One region of the Clostridium estertheticum genome, then DNA from elsewhere that is predicted to be linked to it. Evidence: predicted binding sites of a transcription regulator. Region 1 holds the regulator's gene; the other holds the start of a gene.
What was found. Region 1 encodes NrdR, which represses ribonucleotide reductase genes. Its sites were predicted from a motif close to CACNANATNTNGTG; they were not measured.
Positions count from the first base shown of each region.

Region 1 (9,448 bases):
CTCCCCAAATGCTCTTGAGACTCCAAGTACAATACTTGTAAGTATTCCACTTTTAGCTGCAGGTATAATCACTTTAATTATAGTTTGCCACCTTGTTGCACCAAGCCCATAAGATGCTTCTATATAATCTTTTGGTATGGTTCTTATAGCATCAGATGAAATACTTGTTATTGTTGGTAAAATCATTACACTTATAACTAGTACTCCTGCAAGTAAACTAAATCCTATTCCTCCAAAGAAAATTTTAATAAAAGGAACCAATACACTTACACCTATCCAACCATAAACAACAGATGGAATTCCAACAAATAATTCTATGGCAGGTTGGAGAACTTTTTTTCCGAGTTTTGGTGAAATCAAATTCATAAATACAGCGAGAGCTACTCCTATTGGTGCACTTACTAGTACCGCAAGAAAAGATACCATTGTAGAACCAAAGATAAATATTAAAGTTCCAAATTGAGGAATCGAGGATTCTCCGCTACCCTCAGGGTCCCAATTTCCAGAAAATATAAAATGAAATATTGAGTATCCATGTTTAATGAATGTATTTAAGCCTTTACTAGTTAGAAATATTATTATTGAAAAAGTAAGAATTACTATAACTGCGCCGCAAAACGTTGCAAACCCACGTCCCAAATATTCATTCTTAAATTTTAGAAACATTGATTTTTTATCATTTTTTTTCATAATGTTTTACCTCAAAAATTATTTTAATGAAAATAAAGGTTGGTTTTATCCAACCCTAATCAGCATTAATCTCTTTTAGCTTTCATATCTGCCATTGGAATGTATCCTAATTTTGTTATTGATGCATGCATTTCAGAACTTGTCATATAATCTAAATATGCTTTTGTTATTCCAGTAGGTACACCTTTGGTATACATATGTTCGTATGACCAAATTTTATATTTATCTGTGCTTATATTTGCTGCAGTTGCTTCAACACCATCAATTTTTAATATGTTTAAGCCTTCTTTGTTTGTTGCATCAGCAAAAGCTGATAACGCTAAGTAACTTATTGCTCCGTCAGTTTGTTTAACTGTTTTTAGAACAGCTCCACTTGAATCTGAAGTTAAGCCAGTTGCTTCTTCTTTTTTATCTAATCCAAATTCTTTAAATGTTGCTCTAGTACCTGAAGATTTTGGTCTATTTATAATAGTAACTTTGATGTCAGCTCCGCCAACTTCTTTCCAGTTTTTTATCTTTCCTGTAAATATATCTATTAATTGTTTTTTTGTTAATGATTCAACCTTAACTTTTGGATTTGTTACTGCAGCAAATCCTATAACACATACCTTAGTGTCTGTTAATGCAGCTGCATCAATTCCTGCTTTGTCTTTTGCATATATATCTGAATTTCCTATTTCTACACTACCTTCTCCTACTTGCTTAAGTCCAGTACCACTTCCGCCACCTTGTACATTTACTGTTGCACCTGTATTTTTAAGTTTGAAATTTTTAGCACCAAGTTCTGCCAAAGGCTGAAGAGCAGTTGATCCTGCTGCAGTTATTGAACCGGATGTTGCAGTCGCCGCTTTAGTTGTAGTTTTAGGTGTTGTTTCAGCTTTACTTCCACATCCAGTTAAAAAACCTGCTGTCATTGCAACTGTTAGTGTAGCAACCATCAATTTCAAATATTTTTTTTTCATTAATATTTCCCCCATTCATTTATACTCATATTTAGCTACTTATTACTCTTATAATAATATACCCATAAAGTTAACTTTATATTATGTTAAAGTTAACTTTAGTTTAGCTAATGTTAATTAAACTTTACATTCAATAAAAATAAAGCTACCGCAATAATGTGGTAGCTTTATTTTTAATCTTGATATGGAATTTCTATTATAAATTTACTTCCAACTTCTAATTGACTCTCCACATATATTTTTCCGTTAAATTCTAGCACTATATGCTTAACGATGGCAAGGCCTAGACCTGTTCCACCTTTTGATCTAGAACGAGCCTTATCTACTCTGTAGAACCTCTCAAAAAGGCGTGGAATTTGATCTTTAGCTATTCCAACCCCTGTGTCTTGTACCCATAAGATAAATCCATCAGTTTTACCCTCAGTTCCTATACAAACACTATTACCTGATTCAGAATAGTTTATACCATTATCGACTAAATTAATTAACATTTGTTTAAATCTATCGGTATTACCTATTAATATTTTAACATTCTGTTGCTTCACTGATAACTGAATTCCTTTTAAATCTGCTGTGTTTTTCATTAAATTGTACACATCTTTTATAATTTTATTAACATTAATTTTTTCTGTTTTTACTTCCTCTTGTTGCTCTATATGTGAAAGTGTTAGAATATCTGTAATTAATCTAGTTAATCTATCGGCTTCCTCGTTGATTATATTTAAAAACTTTTCTTTTGTTTCTACATCATCAACGTATTTTAAGGTTTCAGCAAATCCTTTAATAGATGTTAATGGTGTTTTAAGCTCATGAGAAACATTAGCAACAAATTGTGTTCTCATATTTTCTAGTTTTTTTACTTCAGTAATATCTTGAACAACAGCAACAGTACCAATATGATCATTTGCATTAATAATATCTGCAGTCTTTATTCTAAGTTCTCTTTCTTTTGGCCAAGCTATTCTTATTTCTTTGTAATTATCATCACTTTGATGTAATATATTTTCTAATTCAAAATTCCTTATATTGTCTAAAAGATTTTGCCCTATAATATCTTTTGTTATACCAAATATTTTTTTAGCATATGGATTAATTATTATAACTCTATTTTTCCTATCAACTGCAATGACTCCACTATCCATACTTTGAAGAATTGCTTCTAGCCTGTTTTGCTTATCAGTAACTTCATTTAATGTAGACTCTAGTTTATCTGCCATCTCATTAAAATTTTTAGCTAATTGTCCTATTTCACCATTTGATAATATACTAACTCTCCTATGAAATTCACCTTTACTAATTCTTGAAGTAATGAAAATTAAATCTGTAATAGGCCTTACTATAATATATGATAGTTTTAAAGAAAACCAAATTGACATTATAGCAGAAAAAATTATAGCTAAAATATAAAGCTTAAAGTATTTACTTCCTAATCCACTTACAATTTTAAGTGGATTAGAACTTCTAATAATAAAACCATCACCAAATTCAGTTGCAAAATACATCATATGTTTCTTAGTCGAAGCACTATATCTAACTGAGTATCCAGTTCCATTCCTTCTTGCTTTTACTATTTCTTGTCTAACATTGTGATTATCCATAGTGCTCGCATCTACAGTTGAATCATAAAGAACCTTCCCCATTTTATCAATGTATGTAACTCTCAGCTCAGAACTCTTTAAGTTCTGCGTAAAAAACTTTTGATGATCTTTTAAATTATTGCTTTGTAATAAACTAATTATCATATTATTATTTACTTGAAGTTTATCTTTTAAATTTTCTTCATATTCATAATTAAAGATAGATACAATTAATAATGTTACTACTACAAATATAAAAATTACAGTACTTAATAAATATATTAATAATTTCTTTTTCATTCTTATTCTCCAAAATTGAATCTATATCCTATACCGCGAATAGTCTGGATATATACTGGATTTTTATCATCTTCTTCAATCTTTTGCCTTAAGTGCCTTATGTGGACGTCTACAGTTCTTGTTTCTCCTACATATTCATAACCCCATATTTTGTCGAGTAAAAAATCTCTGGTCATAACCCTACCTTTATTCTTTATTAAAATTTGTAATAATTCAAACTCCTTTAAAGTCAAATCAATTCTTATTTCACTTTTTAGAACCTCATGTTTACCAAAGTCAATGGCCAGATTACCAATTTTAAAAGTTTTTTCAACTATCTTCATAGTAGTCCTTCTAAGAATGGCTTTAACCCTCGCTACAAGTTCCCTTACTGAAAATGGTTTTGTAATATAATCATCTGCACCGAGCTCAAGTCCTATTATCTTATCTATTTCTTCCCCTTTTGCTGTTATCATAATTATCGGCATGCCAGACATATTTGAATCTTTTCTGATTTCTTTACATACATCTAATCCGTCCATTCCAGGCAACATCAAATCTAATAACATCAATTGTGGTGCTTGTTCTTTAGCAAGCTTTACAGCGTCTATTCCATTGTCAGCACATATAACTTTATATCCATTTTTCTCTAAATTAAATTTAATTAATTCCCTTATATGCTCTTCATCATCCACCACTAATACTTTTTCTTCAGCCATGTTAATCCCTCCATATTTTTATGCGTTTTTCACTTAATTTACTACATATTGTTCTTAAATGTCTTTTAAATAAACAAATGAAAACATTCTTCCTTGCTTATTTTCGCTATTTCTATACGAATATAATTCATACTTCTTACTACAAGAAGTACATATATTAGTAATTTTAATATTATCTTTTTTTATACCCTTTGCATTAAGTTGAGTTATAATGCACTTTTCTAAATCTAATTTATTATTAATGCTTATTTTAATATTACTATAAATATCTTTACTAGTAAACTCCTCTATTAGTTCCTTGCTAACCTCATAACAACACCCTCCAATATGAGGGCCAATATATGCGCTAATATTTTTAGTTAATGAACCATAAGTTTCTTGCATTCTTTCAATAGTTTTGCTTACTATCAAATCATTTGTACCTTTCCATCCACTATGTATTGCAGCTATAACCTTTCTACTACTATCTACCAAAATTACAGGAACACAATCTGCTGTAAAAACACCTATAGCTCTATTTTTTTTATTTGTTATTAAAGCATCTCCATCTTTTATATTACCGTCAAAATCAAAAACTAAGTCACTATGGATTTGATTTAAATATCCAATAGATTCTAGGTTATAAGCTGTTTTTATTTTTTCTAAATTTACCAATCCTTCATCAGTATGGCAGTTAAAGTTAAGTCCACCACTCGCTGTTGAAAACAAAATAACGACATTATCAATTTTAAATTTTATAAATTTATAGTTATTAAGAGTTTCTATTTCCATTAGTTCACCCCCTATAGTTGCATAATTTTTAGAAACGAAAAAAAATGCCTATGGGCATTTTTTCTCATTAGACATCAATTTTCTTATCTCTTCCATAAATGTATTAATATCCTTAAATTGTCTGTAAACTGAAGCAAATCTCACATAAGAAACCTCATCTACATTTTTTAATATGCTCATGATAAGTTCTCCTATATAATCAGATTTTACTTCTGTAAGCATTTCATTATTTAACTGTTTTTCTACTTCATCACAAATGGCTTCAATTTGTTTTCTTGAAACTGGTCTTTTTTGACATGCCTTCATAAGTCCATTTAATATCTTTGTTCTATCAAAATATTCTCTATTAGAATCTTTCTTTATTACTAAAATAGGCACATCTTCCACTTTTTCATAAGTAGTATATCGTTTAAAGCACCGTAGGCACTCACGTCGACGTCTAGTTGCAATATTGTCATCTGTTGATCTAGAGTCTACCACTTTACTTTCTTCACAGCTGCAATATGGACACTTCAATGGTCTTCACGCCCTTTTACTAGTATAGTTAACAAATATACTAACATTATACACTTATCTTATAAATTAAAATAGTCTATTATTCGTTTTCCATAATTAGATCACTACCATCTACAAGAATTACATCAACGCCAACTTTCTTAACTTTTTCCCATGGTATCTCAATACTATCGTTTTTATTAAACCAAGATGACTTCTGAGTTGGCATTAAGATTGAAATAATTTTATAGTCATCACAATCCACTTTTAAGTCTTTAATATATCCCATTTTCGACCCTGAATTTATATCTATAATTTCCATCTGTCTTAAATTGTTAATCGCAAACATTAAGCTTTCCATTTTATTCCTCCCCTAGAGTATTTTAAAACTTCTTATTCAAGTAGCTAATATATTCTTAACCTATGTCTTTTAGATCCTACTACTTTATATTATAAATATATTCATTAGACACTAAGAATATATTTATAATTAGAATTTTATTTGATCCTTTTAAATAAGGCACATAAAAATAAATAATAAGTCAAAAATAATACTGACTTGTTATTTATTTTCATATGCCTTATAGCAATCTAGAATTACCCTACACCATTTTATTAATTTCCTTTTGCAATCTTTTTATTATTCTTTTTTCAAGCCTTGATATATAAGATTGTGATATTCCAAGTATATCAGCAACTTCTTTTTGTGTCTTTTCTGTTGTTCCATTTAATCCAAATCTTAGTTGTACAATTTCTTTTTCTCGTGAATTTAACCGTTGCATAGCAAGCAAAAGTAGTTGCTTATCTACATCTTCTTCAATAATATTATAAACCACATCATTGTCAGTTCCAATTATATCAGAAAGCAATAATTCATTACCATCCCAATCAACATTTAGCGGTTCATAAAGAGAAATTTCAGTTTTTATTTTACTATTTCTCCTAAGATACATTAGAATTTCATTTTCAATACATCGTGACCCATATGTAGCAAGCTTAATTTTTTTTTCAGGATCAAAGGTATTAACCGCTTTAATGAGTCCTATAGTTCCTACTGAAATCAAATCTTCAATATTCACTCCTGTATTTTCAAACTTCCTTGCTATATAAACTACGAGCCTTAAATTTCTCTCAATCAAGGTGGCTCTCACGCTTTTATCTCCTTCATCAAGCCTAACTACCAATTCATCCTCTTCATCCTTAGTCAAAGGAGGTGGTAATGCATCATTGCCTCCTATATAAAACAAATTGTTTGAAAACATTTTAAATTTAGCAAATAAGTTGTTTAACATTACTTTAAAATTAAACATAATTTCCTCCTTATCCATATTATTATACAAAACGATTACTAATTTTAACTTCATTAACTGAGTATTCCTCTAGACATAAGCCCATTGTAATCATTATCTTTGCTTAATTTATACTCGCAAAATGCTACAATTACATCTTTTCTTTCCATATTTTTCTTATTAATATGAATATTAATATACTCTGGTTTAAATCCAATAAATCTACCACTAGTTCCATTTACTACAGTATAGGGAATGAAGTATGTATTGTTTTTTTCTAAGGAAATTTCACTTAAAATATTCCGTTCAACAATCAATACCGGCAGATTAGAAGCAGTCTCGCGAAGCTCATTTCCAGTATCTAAAAATGCTTTAATAGTTTTTATATAATTCTTATTTACTATATCTACTGTATATATAAGTGTAGATATTTTTCTCCTATCCTCTACAAAAATTACGACCCTATATATCACCATATAAATGATCATTACTGAAAGTAGCAACTTCTCATAAGGAAAATTTATTATAATTACATCAAATGACATATCCTTTTTACTATTCATTTGAATAAAAAAACACATCCCAGCTAAAAGAATTGAGTATAACAAAAAGATTAATGAAGCTTTAATATTAAATAAAAGCCTTTTTTCATGAAATACAATAACTATCATAATAATTACTATTAATATCTTAAAAGGTAAAAATGTAAGCCATTTAAGACTAGGGTACAATACCGTTATAACATATAAGCTGCCTACTAGACTTGAAATGAGTAGCCACTTAAGCTTTACTCTCTTTCTTAACGTTTGAACAGTAATGTGTAATATGAATAGATTAACTATAAAATTTACTAATATAAGAACATCTACATATACTACCATCCTCTCTTCCTCCTTTAAGATTATTATATAACTATTATCATCAGAATTTTGTCATTTTTTACCACATATAATTATTTTTATTCTTTCATAAAACGTCACTTATTTCCATATTATTGTAAATCCATTTATAAATGCCCTAAACGCAAATAAAGTGCCCAAAGGGCACTTTATGATTTAATTTATACTATTATTTTGTATTATTATTTGTTTTGTCTTCTTAAAAAAGCTGGAATTTCTAAATCAGAATCTTCATAATCTTTAGTATACGCAACTTCTTCGTTAGGAACAACCGTCTCTTTCACTTTAGGTTTTTGTACAGTTTTATTATGTTTTACAACATTATCACTTTCAAAACCAGTTGCAATAACAGTTATTCTTATTTCATCTTTTAGCTCTTCATCTATAACTGCTCCAAAAATAATATTAGCATCTGGGTCAGCAGCCCCTTGTACAATCTCTGCAGCTTCATTAATTTCAAGTAATCCAAGATCCATTCCGCCAGTAATATTTAAAAGCACACCTGTAGCACCAACTATAGATGTTTCAAGTAATGGGCTTGAGATAGCTTGTTTTGCTGCCTCTTGGGCTCTATTATCGCCAGAAGCTCTACCAACGCCCATATGTGCAAGACCTTTTGCAAGCATAATTGTCCTTACATCTGCAAAATCCAGATTTACAAGGCCTGGTATTGTAATCAAATCGGATATACCTTGTATACCTTGTCTTAAAACATCATCTGCCATTTTGAAAGAATCCATTAATGTAGTTTTCTTATCAACCATAGTTAATAATCTTTCATTTGGTATTGTTACTAATGTATCCACTGTTTCTTTAAGAGTTTTTATTCCTACTTCAGCATTAATCATTCTTTTTCTGCCTTCAAATGGAAATGGTTTTGTAACAACTCCTACAGTAAGTATTCCCATAGATTTAGCAATTTCTGCCACCACAGGTGCAGCCCCAGTACCAGTACCACCACCCATACCTGCAGTAATAAACACCATATCTGCACCCTTTATTGCTTGGGATATTTCTTCTTTACTTTCTTCTGCTGCTTTCATACCAATTTCTGGATTAGCACCTGCTCCAAGTCCCTTAGTAAGTTTATCACCAATCTGAATTTTTTGAACAGCATGAGAAAGAATTAAAGCTTGCTTATCTGTGTTAATAGCTATGAACTCTACATTTTTAAGACCTTCCATAATCATCCTGTTTATAGCATTGTTTCCTCCGCCTCCACACCCAATTACTTTAATTTGAGCAAACTCTTGAACATCAACATCAAAATCTAACACAACAATACCTCCTTTTTAGAAAAAATCCGCAAAAAAGCCTTTAACTTTTTCCGCTAATTTATTCTTCCCTTTTGTATTTTGTTTTTTTGACCATTTATTATCGTGTGATTGTTCATCTGACTCTTCAAATGAACTAGTATTAGTTTTAAGATTATTAACAGCCTGAAGCACTATTCCTACTGATGTAACATATATTGGGCTAGCTGCGCCTACATATTCAGGAGATCCTACTCTCACTGATTTTTCAAGTATATCTTTACTTAAATCATTCATACCTCTAAACAAAGATATACCTCCACCAACTATTACTACGCCTGAAACTTCCTTATAAAACCCACTGTTTAATAAATTTCTTTTAATTAAATGTAATAATTCTTCTACCCTAGCACAAATTATATCAATTAACAAATTGTTATCAATCTCCATTAAATTGTTATAAGAATCTTTAACTCTTATCTTCTCATCATCAATTTCTGCACCTTTGATAAGG
Region 1 is NZ_CP015756.1:2,542,092-2,551,539, forward strand. Features, by position in the region: gene pstC (phosphate ABC transporter permease subunit PstC) at 1-690, opposite strand, end outside; gene A7L45_RS11670 (phosphate ABC transporter substrate-binding protein) at 756-1,652, opposite strand; gene pnpS (two-component system histidine kinase PnpS) at 1,826-3,529, opposite strand; gene A7L45_RS11680 (response regulator transcription factor) at 3,532-4,227, opposite strand; gene pgeF (peptidoglycan editing factor PgeF) at 4,282-4,998, opposite strand; gene nrdR (transcriptional regulator NrdR) at 5,047-5,514, opposite strand; gene A7L45_RS11695 (YlmC/YmxH family sporulation protein) at 5,594-5,854, opposite strand; gene sigE (RNA polymerase sporulation sigma factor SigE) at 6,096-6,803, opposite strand; gene spoIIGA (sigma-E processing peptidase SpoIIGA) at 6,857-7,663, opposite strand; gene ftsZ (cell division protein FtsZ) at 7,864-8,958, opposite strand; gene ftsA (cell division protein FtsA) at 8,974-9,448, opposite strand, start outside.

Region 2 (9,448 bases), 1.4 Mb from region 1:
GGTAGGCCTTATTAACCCGCAGATAGCCCTAAACAGCATAGTCTTTCCTGAACCATTTCTACCTATGAAGCCATATATTTTTCCATTACTCAAGTTAATATTTATATTGTCTAATACCTTATTTCCCTTTATAATTTTGGTAAGATTTTTAATTTCTATATAACTCATATTTCCTCCTAATAAAATTCATGTTTTTCTATTATTTTTCTTCCAACTAATATTAAAGTAATTATAATGATAATATCGTAAATTACAGCTTCAGTAAAATTATATCCAGGAATAAAATTAGATAGATATCTTATATTTCTATTTACTAATATATTTTCTTGAATAGATAAAATATATTGAGTAAACGGTAAATATTGCACTAATGTTTGTTTTGTAAAGTAAAACAAATGAAAAATTAGTATATTAATTAAAAATATAAAATTACAGAAAGTGTATCCATAGATATTACTTGTTTTCAATGTAACTAAACTAGATATTACTATAAGAATATATTGAGTTAGTGTCGTTAATATAAACAGTTCTATAATAATTACTAGTGATGATTTTAAATCATTTATTCTATATCCTAACGCACTAAAATACATAAATGATATACTAAATTGGATTAATTCAATTTTTATAAGACTAATAAAAATATGTATAAATTTACGAGTAATCCATTTTTTACGGTTTACTGATCTAGTAAATATATAAGTTGCATTTTTCTCTAGCTCAATCGATACCTCATCTGCAAATATAGAAACCATTATTATAATAGGAAATACCGAAATGAGTATATTTATTATGGTGATTTTTTCTCCTAAAAATGTATGTGAATAATAGTATATAAAAATGTCTTTAATATCAAGAGTGATTCCATGTAAGTCTCCGGATAATATTTTTGCTATGAACATCATTGTGAATATATTTAATAAAATTAGAGTTAGTTTGTTATATCTATTTTTCATAACTAGCTTCTAGTCTCCTTCCATATACCAATTGTTCCGCTTATGAGACATACCACTATCCACCCCGTTAATGCAATAATAAAATCGCTAAGGTTGCCTGGATTAGATTGTATATAATTATATATTTGAAACTTCTGTGGTAAAACAAATGACGTTAAGTTAACTCCTAGAAACATATAAATAAGCAAATTTATTTTTTTCATTTGAAACAGTAGAGATATATTAAACCCTATAACCGCTACTAATGCACCATAAAATGATGTTATTAAAATTAATAGATAATTGTATAAATAAGGATGACCATTGTAGATACTTTGTAAAAAAAATTCACTTGCGTTAGCTTTCAATAGATATACAGTAAGGCCATATCCGTGATCTACTCCTACGTTTGGTATAGCTAGTAACGTTAATAGTTCATTTATACTTAGTGGCAATAATATAGTAAAAAAAACTATGATAAAAATTGAAAACATTTTTGCTGTAAAATATTTTCGTTTATTAATTCTTGCTAAATAATATACACATATGTTATTATCTCTTTCATATATAAATGAGTCAGAATAAATGCCACATGCAATTAAAGGAAGCGTTAGTAATATAAACTGAAGGACTGAATGTACATTATTTCCTAACATTATTCCCATTTTATTTGGGAAATTTAATTGTAATGAGTTGCTCATAAATGAATCTGTACAAACAGCTAAAAATGAAAATATACAAATACCTAACAAAGATAAGAAATATATTTTGAATTTTTCGTTTTTTATGCAATTTTTTAAATCTAGTTTAATTAAAGTTATCATATCATTTTCCTCTTTTTCAAACTACTCACCTACTTAGCAGGTGGATTAAAGGTCTAACTACCAAAGACTAAAAGAATTACCCTATTAAACTTTATCTTTACTTGTTCTAATACACTTATACTGTTTTCACATTTTAAATTGATGATGACTATTAATTAGTGTTCAAATTTTGAGAACGTTTATTTATTGATTTCATAAATCCTGCTATTGCAAACGACACAGTCATTCCCAATAATAAAATGAGTATAATCATATGTATATTCCCATTCATATATTCGTCACCCCAATTATGAAAATTGTATTGAAATCCAAATACATAAGGTTTAATTCCTAATATCTTATTTATCAAACCTTCTATAAAATAGTCAAATACAGAAATCACAGCGAAACATCCTGAAGTCTTGAGTAAACCATCAGTTCTGGAATACCTAATAATAAGCATCATACTCCATGGAATAATTAGACAGAATAGTGTAATTGGAAGACCTTTTGTTAAGAACCATCCTCCGCCTGAATATATAGCGCATACAAAAATCAATAATAATAGTAATACGGTATCTGCCATAAAACACAGTAATGCTTTTTTATTTGACAAGAACTCCGGAAGCCATATGCGATTTAGTATAATTGGTAAAAAAACAACGGTCATACCAAACAGCAAGGGTATAAAGGTAACAAGGAACCAGTCTCCATCTGTATAAATACAGCAAGTCATCAAAAGAAGAACAAGCGAGGTAAAAAAAGCTCCTAGCGTAATCAATCCACGATATTTAGTCACCAAAACAGGCAGCAGTGTTAACGTAAATGCAATCAATTCTGCAGTCAGTACAATAAAAAACCACGACAACATATGTTGAGCAGCCAGATTACATATAAAGCATACTAATAAAGATATTCCATACACAAAAAACAACGTAGATTTATATCTGTTTACTAATTTTACATATTTTGTGGCGGATTTTTCTGTAGCTCTTGTTTGGAGGTCTTCACTCGCGGTTAACAGTTCATGTTCGTTAATCTTAAGCACCTCACAAATATCACTTATAAGGGTGATGTCAGGATAAGAGATTCCTCTTTCCCATTTTGAAATTGCAGATTCTGTTACAAATATTTTCTCTGCGAAACTCTTCTGAGTCAATCTTGATTCTTTCCTTTTTTGTGTAATAAATTCACCAAATGACTTTTTATCTTCCATAGAAATCCCTCCTAGTATTCTTTCACTTATAATACTATACTTACCATTTTTCTATGTCAACGAAACAGCCCGATTTAGCAACTCGACTATCAAGCCAGTTGGCTAAAACGATGAATTTAAAGGCATATTTCTATAAGAATACAATTGAAAAACTATGTTTCCCAAAAAGTTTATCTTTTATATAGTCATTTACAAATTTAGGGGTAAGTCTACTCGAGATATAGCTACCCATTTATATTCCTCGTCGATAGTTAAAACTATTTATTCATACCAATATGTAAAAAAAATCACTATTTAAATTATAAATAGTGATTTCTCTTTATTTTAATATTTATTCATTTTATAGTAAAGCTCAAAGTTGTATGGAGACTTATTATGACAATTGTGATATAGCTGTTAACTACATCCAGTTGTTGTTCCGCAATCAAGGCAAACCTTACAAGTACCATTGCGAACAAGCCTAGTACTTGAGCAAAGTGAACAGGTTTCAGAGTACAATCTTTCACCTTGGATTTTGTCAGTAGCTTTACTTTCAGGAGATACCACATTAGCGGATTCTTCTAAAGTAGTTGAAATTTCATTTTCAACAGGGATTAACGGATTATTAGGTATATTAGTGCTCTCGTAATTGTCAGGTTTAATTTGACATCTACTGTAGTCACCTAGTTCTATATCAATAATTTTGCTGATCAAATCAGAAATAGATGAAACTGATTTAATGTAAGGATGTTTTTGTACAAAGCCATAAGGCTCAAATTTTTGGCCTCGAAGCATCTTCGAGATAGCGTCTGCAGGTACATGGTGTTGAAGCATAACTGAGATTGCTTTTGATAAAGAATTAAGTAAACCAGTAATAATAGTACCTTCTCTATCTGTTGTTATATATATTTCAGAAATCTCTCCATTTGAACGCCTATTTACCGTAGTATAAATCTTTACATCTTCAATTTGAGCAGGATGAGTAGTACCATAACGTATCCCAATTGGTTTTTCACGTGTTGAGTGTGATTGGTTTGAAGTTTTTTGTAATGATCTTGCTTTCTTTAAAAGAGCGTCATAAGATAGATCTTCAAGTAATAGTTCCTTATCCTCGGACAATGTAGTGTTTAGTGGTTGACTTGCCTTTGAACCATCCCTATATAAGGCTATACCTTTTACTCCTAATTTCCAAGAAGTTAATATAACTTCTTTAAAATCTTTAATAGTGGCATTTTTAGGTAAGTTTACAGTCTTTGATATAGAACCTGATATCATTGGCGTTATTGCTGCCATCATAAGAACGTGTCCCATAAAGGAAATATACCTTTTACCGCTACCACATTTATTTGCTGTATCAAATATAGATAAATGTTCCTGTTTCAAATGAGGAGCACCCTCTATTTTACCGTCCACAATTTTTTCATATTCAAAGCCGTTTTCATCAACCATTTCTTTTCTTAGAATGTAATCAAAAATATCATTTGTTTCACTTTCTGAATATCCAAGGTTAGCAAGAGAATCTTTAATTACAGGATTTACGATGGTCATAAAACCACCACCAGATAATTTCTTATAAATAAAATGACTGAAGTATGGCTCTACAGATGTTGCACCACAATCCATAGCAAAGGAAATAGTGCCAGTAGGAGCTAAAACTGTAACTTGAGCGTTTCTAAAACCATAGTTTTCGCCGCTACTTAATGCTTTTGTCCAGCAACTTTTTAGGGTTTCACTTATAGCACCTAAAGAGTCTTTATTTAAAATAGCGTGATCCACTTTAATAGGTTCATAGTTTAGATTTTCAAAGTCACTCTTTATTGCCCCAGCTGCTCTTGCATGATTTCTTATAACTATCTGCATGTATTCTTTATTAATATTATATTTTTCAAAAGGAGATAATTCTTTAGCAATCAAAGATGAAACATAATAAGACTGCGCAGTCATTATTCCTGTTAGTGATGATGCTATATTTCTAGCGTCTTCTGAGTCATATGGATAGCCCATTACCATAAATAATGAAGCTAAATTTGATAGCCCAAGACCAGTGGTTCTAAATAAATGAGTTTTTCTTGCTATATCTTCAGTTGGAAATTGTCCCCAATGTATTGATGCTTCAAGAACTAATTGAGTAAGGCCTATTAAATGAACATATCCATCTATATCAAATTTTTTAGTTAAAGTATCATAAAATTTATAAATATTAATAGAAGCTAAATTACAAGAAGTATCATCTAAAAAGGCATATTCCCCGCAAGGATTAGTTGAATTAATTCTATTATGCTTAGCACCAAATTCTCCGTCTTCTCCAGCAGGACAAGTGTGCCATGCATTAAAGGTGTCATCAAACTGTGGAGCTGGATCTGCGCATTTCCAAGCAGCGTCATTAAAGGTGTCCCATAGTTTTTTTACACTTATATCTTTGTCAATTGAAGAATCACATCTTCCTTTAAGGGTAATAGTTTGATCGGGATCAATTGACAACTTATCAACTTTCGTCATAAATTCATCTGAAAATCTTATAGAATTGTTTCCATTTTGACCAGAAACAGTTTCATAAGCCTCTCCCTCAAAACTACCATCATAGCCCATTTTAGTTAGAGCCCTTACTTTATCTTCTTCTTTAGCTTTCCAGGTCATAAATTCCATTATTTCAGGATGGTTTATATCAAGGCATAACATTTTAGCTGCACGTCTTGTAGTTCCACCAGATTTTATCGCACCTGCATTTCTATCAAGGCCTCTTAAGAAACTCATAAGGCCTGAAGAAATACCACCACTAGATAATTTCTCTCCAATGCCTCGTATACTAGAGAAATTAGTTCCAGTACCAGAACCACCTTTAAATAATTTAGTTTCTGTTACATATTGCTCTGAAATTGAATGTTTGCCGAGTAATTTATCTTCAATTGATAGAATAAAACAAGCCGAGGCTTGAGTTCTTGTATAAGCATCTTTACTTTTAACTATCATTTTTGATTTTTCATCATAATAAAAATTATCTAATGATCCACCTTTTATACCATATGATAAATTAAGGCCAGTGTTAAACCACTGGGGAGAATTTGGAGCAAACATTTGATTTAAAAATGCATATATTAATTCATCATAAATAATGCTTTTTTCTTCATCAGATTTAATGATAGTTTCGTTTATTAAAGCTTCACACCAAAAATTTACAAGTCTATGAGCTACAAGTTTCATACTATCCTCATAACCTTTTTTATTATTAAGGCCAGATTTTCTAAAATATTTTGAAGCGATTATATCGCAAGAATTTTGTGAGTAGTGTTCTGGAAATTCTAAATCCTTCATGTCTAAAAGTACTTTATTAGTTTTATGGTCTTTTAACAAAACATTTACTTTTTTCCAATTAAATAAATCAAAAACAGTAATAGCTTTATTCTTTTCTAATTCCTTAGTGAAAACCCGTTTAATCAAATTTTTTATCTCCGCCATAATTAATACTAGCTTAAAAAAAACTAGTATAAACACCTCCTATTAGTTGCATATTAATCTTAAATCATGTAAAATATAAGTCTGTATGTTTGAAATTATTATACCTAAGTAGTTATATTAATTATTTAGGTATATTTTATGTAATATTAAATATAATACCATATGTAGTATTTTTAAAATAATCGCCACTACATATGGTATTATATATTATATTTTATAAAAAATCAAATAATAAATTAACTCAAATTTTGACTAATTACGGGATTGTTTATTAAATATAGTAGTATAATAAATGTATACTTAGTATAGCACTATATTCGATATTCATTTATTATTTTGGAAGAGGTGAGGATGAAATTATGATACATCAATTCGATGGACAAATCCCGAGTATACATAAAAATACTTTTATTGCTAGCAGCGCAGATGTTATAGGAAATGTATCTATAGGAGAGCACAGCAGTATTTGGTTTGGAGCTGTATTAAGAGGTGATATGAATTCTATGTCTATAGGTAATTACACAAATGTTCAAGATAACTGCACTATACATAATGATGACGATTTTGTTATTAATATTGGAGATTATGTAACTATCGGACATAATGCTATAATACATGGTTGTACAATTGCAAATTATACTTTAATCGGAATGGGAAGTACAATCCTTAATGGTGCAGAAATAGGAGAGTATACTATAATTGGAGCTGGTAGTTTAGTTACGCAGGGGAAAAAAATACCGTCTGGTGTTTTATGCATGGGAGTGCCAGCAAGGGTTATAAGAATGTTAACGGTTCAGGAAAAAGAGGGCTTAAAAGAATCAGCGCATCATTATGCTGAACTTTCAATGAAATATATAATAAAAGAGTGAGGCTTTTTTAGGAGCGACAAAAATGATGAAATTAAATGGAATAGAAAACATGACAAGTATATTTAGTACTATTTGTAGGTATTCTTAACAAATATATAGATTGGTCAAAAGTTTAAAAAAGGCAGGGGATATTAAATGATAAAAATAGGAGATATTAATAGTTTAAAGGTAGTTAGAAGAGCAGATTTTGGTTACTATTTGGGAGCGGAGACAGATAATACGGATGATGATATATTACTTCCAATGAAAAGTACAGTAGGGAGAGCACTTAAAATTGACGATGAAGTTGAAGCGTTTATATACAGGGACTCAAGTGATAGATTGATTGCAACTTTAAAAAGGCCACTGGCAAAAGTCGGGGACCTAGCTTATCTTAAGGTAGTTGATATGACTACAATAGGAAGTTTTGTTGAAATTGGTTTAGAAAGAGATATATTAGTTCCTTTTAAAGAGGAAAACTATAGCTTAGAAACAGGAAAGAAATATCTTTTTTACATATATCTAGATAAGACTGGAAGGCTTGCAGCTACTACTTTTATTGATAAATATTTATATGATACAGATTCATATGAAATTGATGATGAGGTGGAAGGTACAGTATACGGAATCCAGACTAATGGTACATTAATGATAGCTATTGATGATATTTATAGAGCTGTTATTCTAAGAAATGAGAATTATGCGAGTGTTATACCCGGAGACAGACTAACCGTGAGAGTACAAAAATATTACGAAGATGGTAAAATGGATGTAACAGCAAGAAAACCAAGATTAGAAGAAAGAGATGTAGTTGGGCAGCAGATATTAGAATTCTTAAATAAATCTGGTGGATCTATGGTATACAATGATAAAAGTTCCCCGGATGATATAAAGAAAACATTTAGAACAAGTAAAAATGCATTTAAAAGGGCATTGGGTGGACTTATGAAATGTGACCTGATTGTTCAAGATAAGGATGGTACTAGATTAAAAGAACAAGATATCAAATTAGAAGAAATAGAAAAAGAATAAATAAGTAAATCTCATTAAACGGCTAAAGTCTTAAATATTAAAAGGCTTTAGTCGTTTAATATTTTTTGCGATTTTTTGCAAGAAATCTTCAAGTTGTGGAATACTAAATTAACGCAGCTTGGAGGTGTATAAATCAATGAAACAACATATTTGCAAAATCAGTACTTCTATTATTATTCTGTCCTCTTTTCTTTTATTAGTAGGTTTATTTTGCTATAAATCAAATGATTTTTTTACAAGTAAAGCTATTGCTATTTCTACAATAGCTCCTGTAAATACTGATACAGACGAGATGACAAAGGTAATTGAGGATATTTATAAAGATCGTAATTCAATGTTTATTACTAAAGATATTACTAATCTACCTAAATATTATGATGTTTCTCAAAAGCTTGGAAAATGGAGCTTGGAGCATGAAGTGAAAAGACTTAGTTATTTTAATGATTGGTCATGTCAAAGAAATATGAACTATGTAAAAGTTGAATCTACTCCAAAAATTAGAAAAATAACTAATACGCAAAGAGGTCTTCGCTTATTAGTAGATGAATATTACAAATTCCAATATACTTACAAAAATGATGTTAATCCGACTACAAACATTTTTGGAGTGGGACTAACACACTCTATGGATTTAATAAAAAAAGATGAAAAATGGGTAATTTACTCTGATTGGTATTTAGATTGCTTTGAAGATGCTTTAAAATCTTATTCAGGAGAAATAAAAGATCCTAAGCTTAATATTGATAATAAAGAAAAATATAATCTTCAAAATTGTCCTAAAATACTACCTGAACCAAAAGCTGTTACCAAAGGTAAATATGATAAAATAAATGCTATTAAATATGCTGATAAATACTGTGGAATACCATGGGCAAGTGGAAATTTAAAAAAATATAATAATAAGTACACAAATTATACTGGCATTGGTGGAAATTGTACTAATTATGTATCTCAATCAATGGGAGATAAAGAAGGTGGTGGATTAGAATTTGATGGTGTTTGGCATTGTACTTACAAAAAATATGGTGGAACTGACGGAACATCCGCATGGGTTAATGCTGACGCATTTAAACAATATTTAACCTATAGTGGTAGGGGGAAAATAATAGGAAAAGGGACATTTAAGGAATTAATCTCTCCTATGCCAGATTATCCATGTGGTGTTATACAAAAATTGGA
Region 2 is NZ_CP015756.1:3,948,152-3,957,599, reverse strand. Features, by position in the region: gene A7L45_RS18490 (ABC transporter ATP-binding protein) at 1-168, opposite strand, end outside; gene A7L45_RS18485 (DUF2705 family protein) at 177-956, opposite strand; gene A7L45_RS18480 (hypothetical protein) at 959-1,759, opposite strand; gene A7L45_RS18475 (helix-turn-helix domain-containing protein) at 1,911-2,954, opposite strand; gene A7L45_RS18470 (vitamin B12-dependent ribonucleotide reductase) at 3,351-6,389, opposite strand; gene A7L45_RS18465 (gamma carbonic anhydrase family protein) at 6,749-7,258, shown strand; gene A7L45_RS18460 (CvfB family protein) at 7,394-8,269, shown strand; gene A7L45_RS18455 (amidase domain-containing protein) at 8,406-9,448, shown strand, end outside.
Region 2: A7L45_RS18470 (vitamin B12-dependent ribonucleotide reductase) is a predicted target of NrdR. The motif match lies at 6,576-6,589, and genes of this name have one in related genera.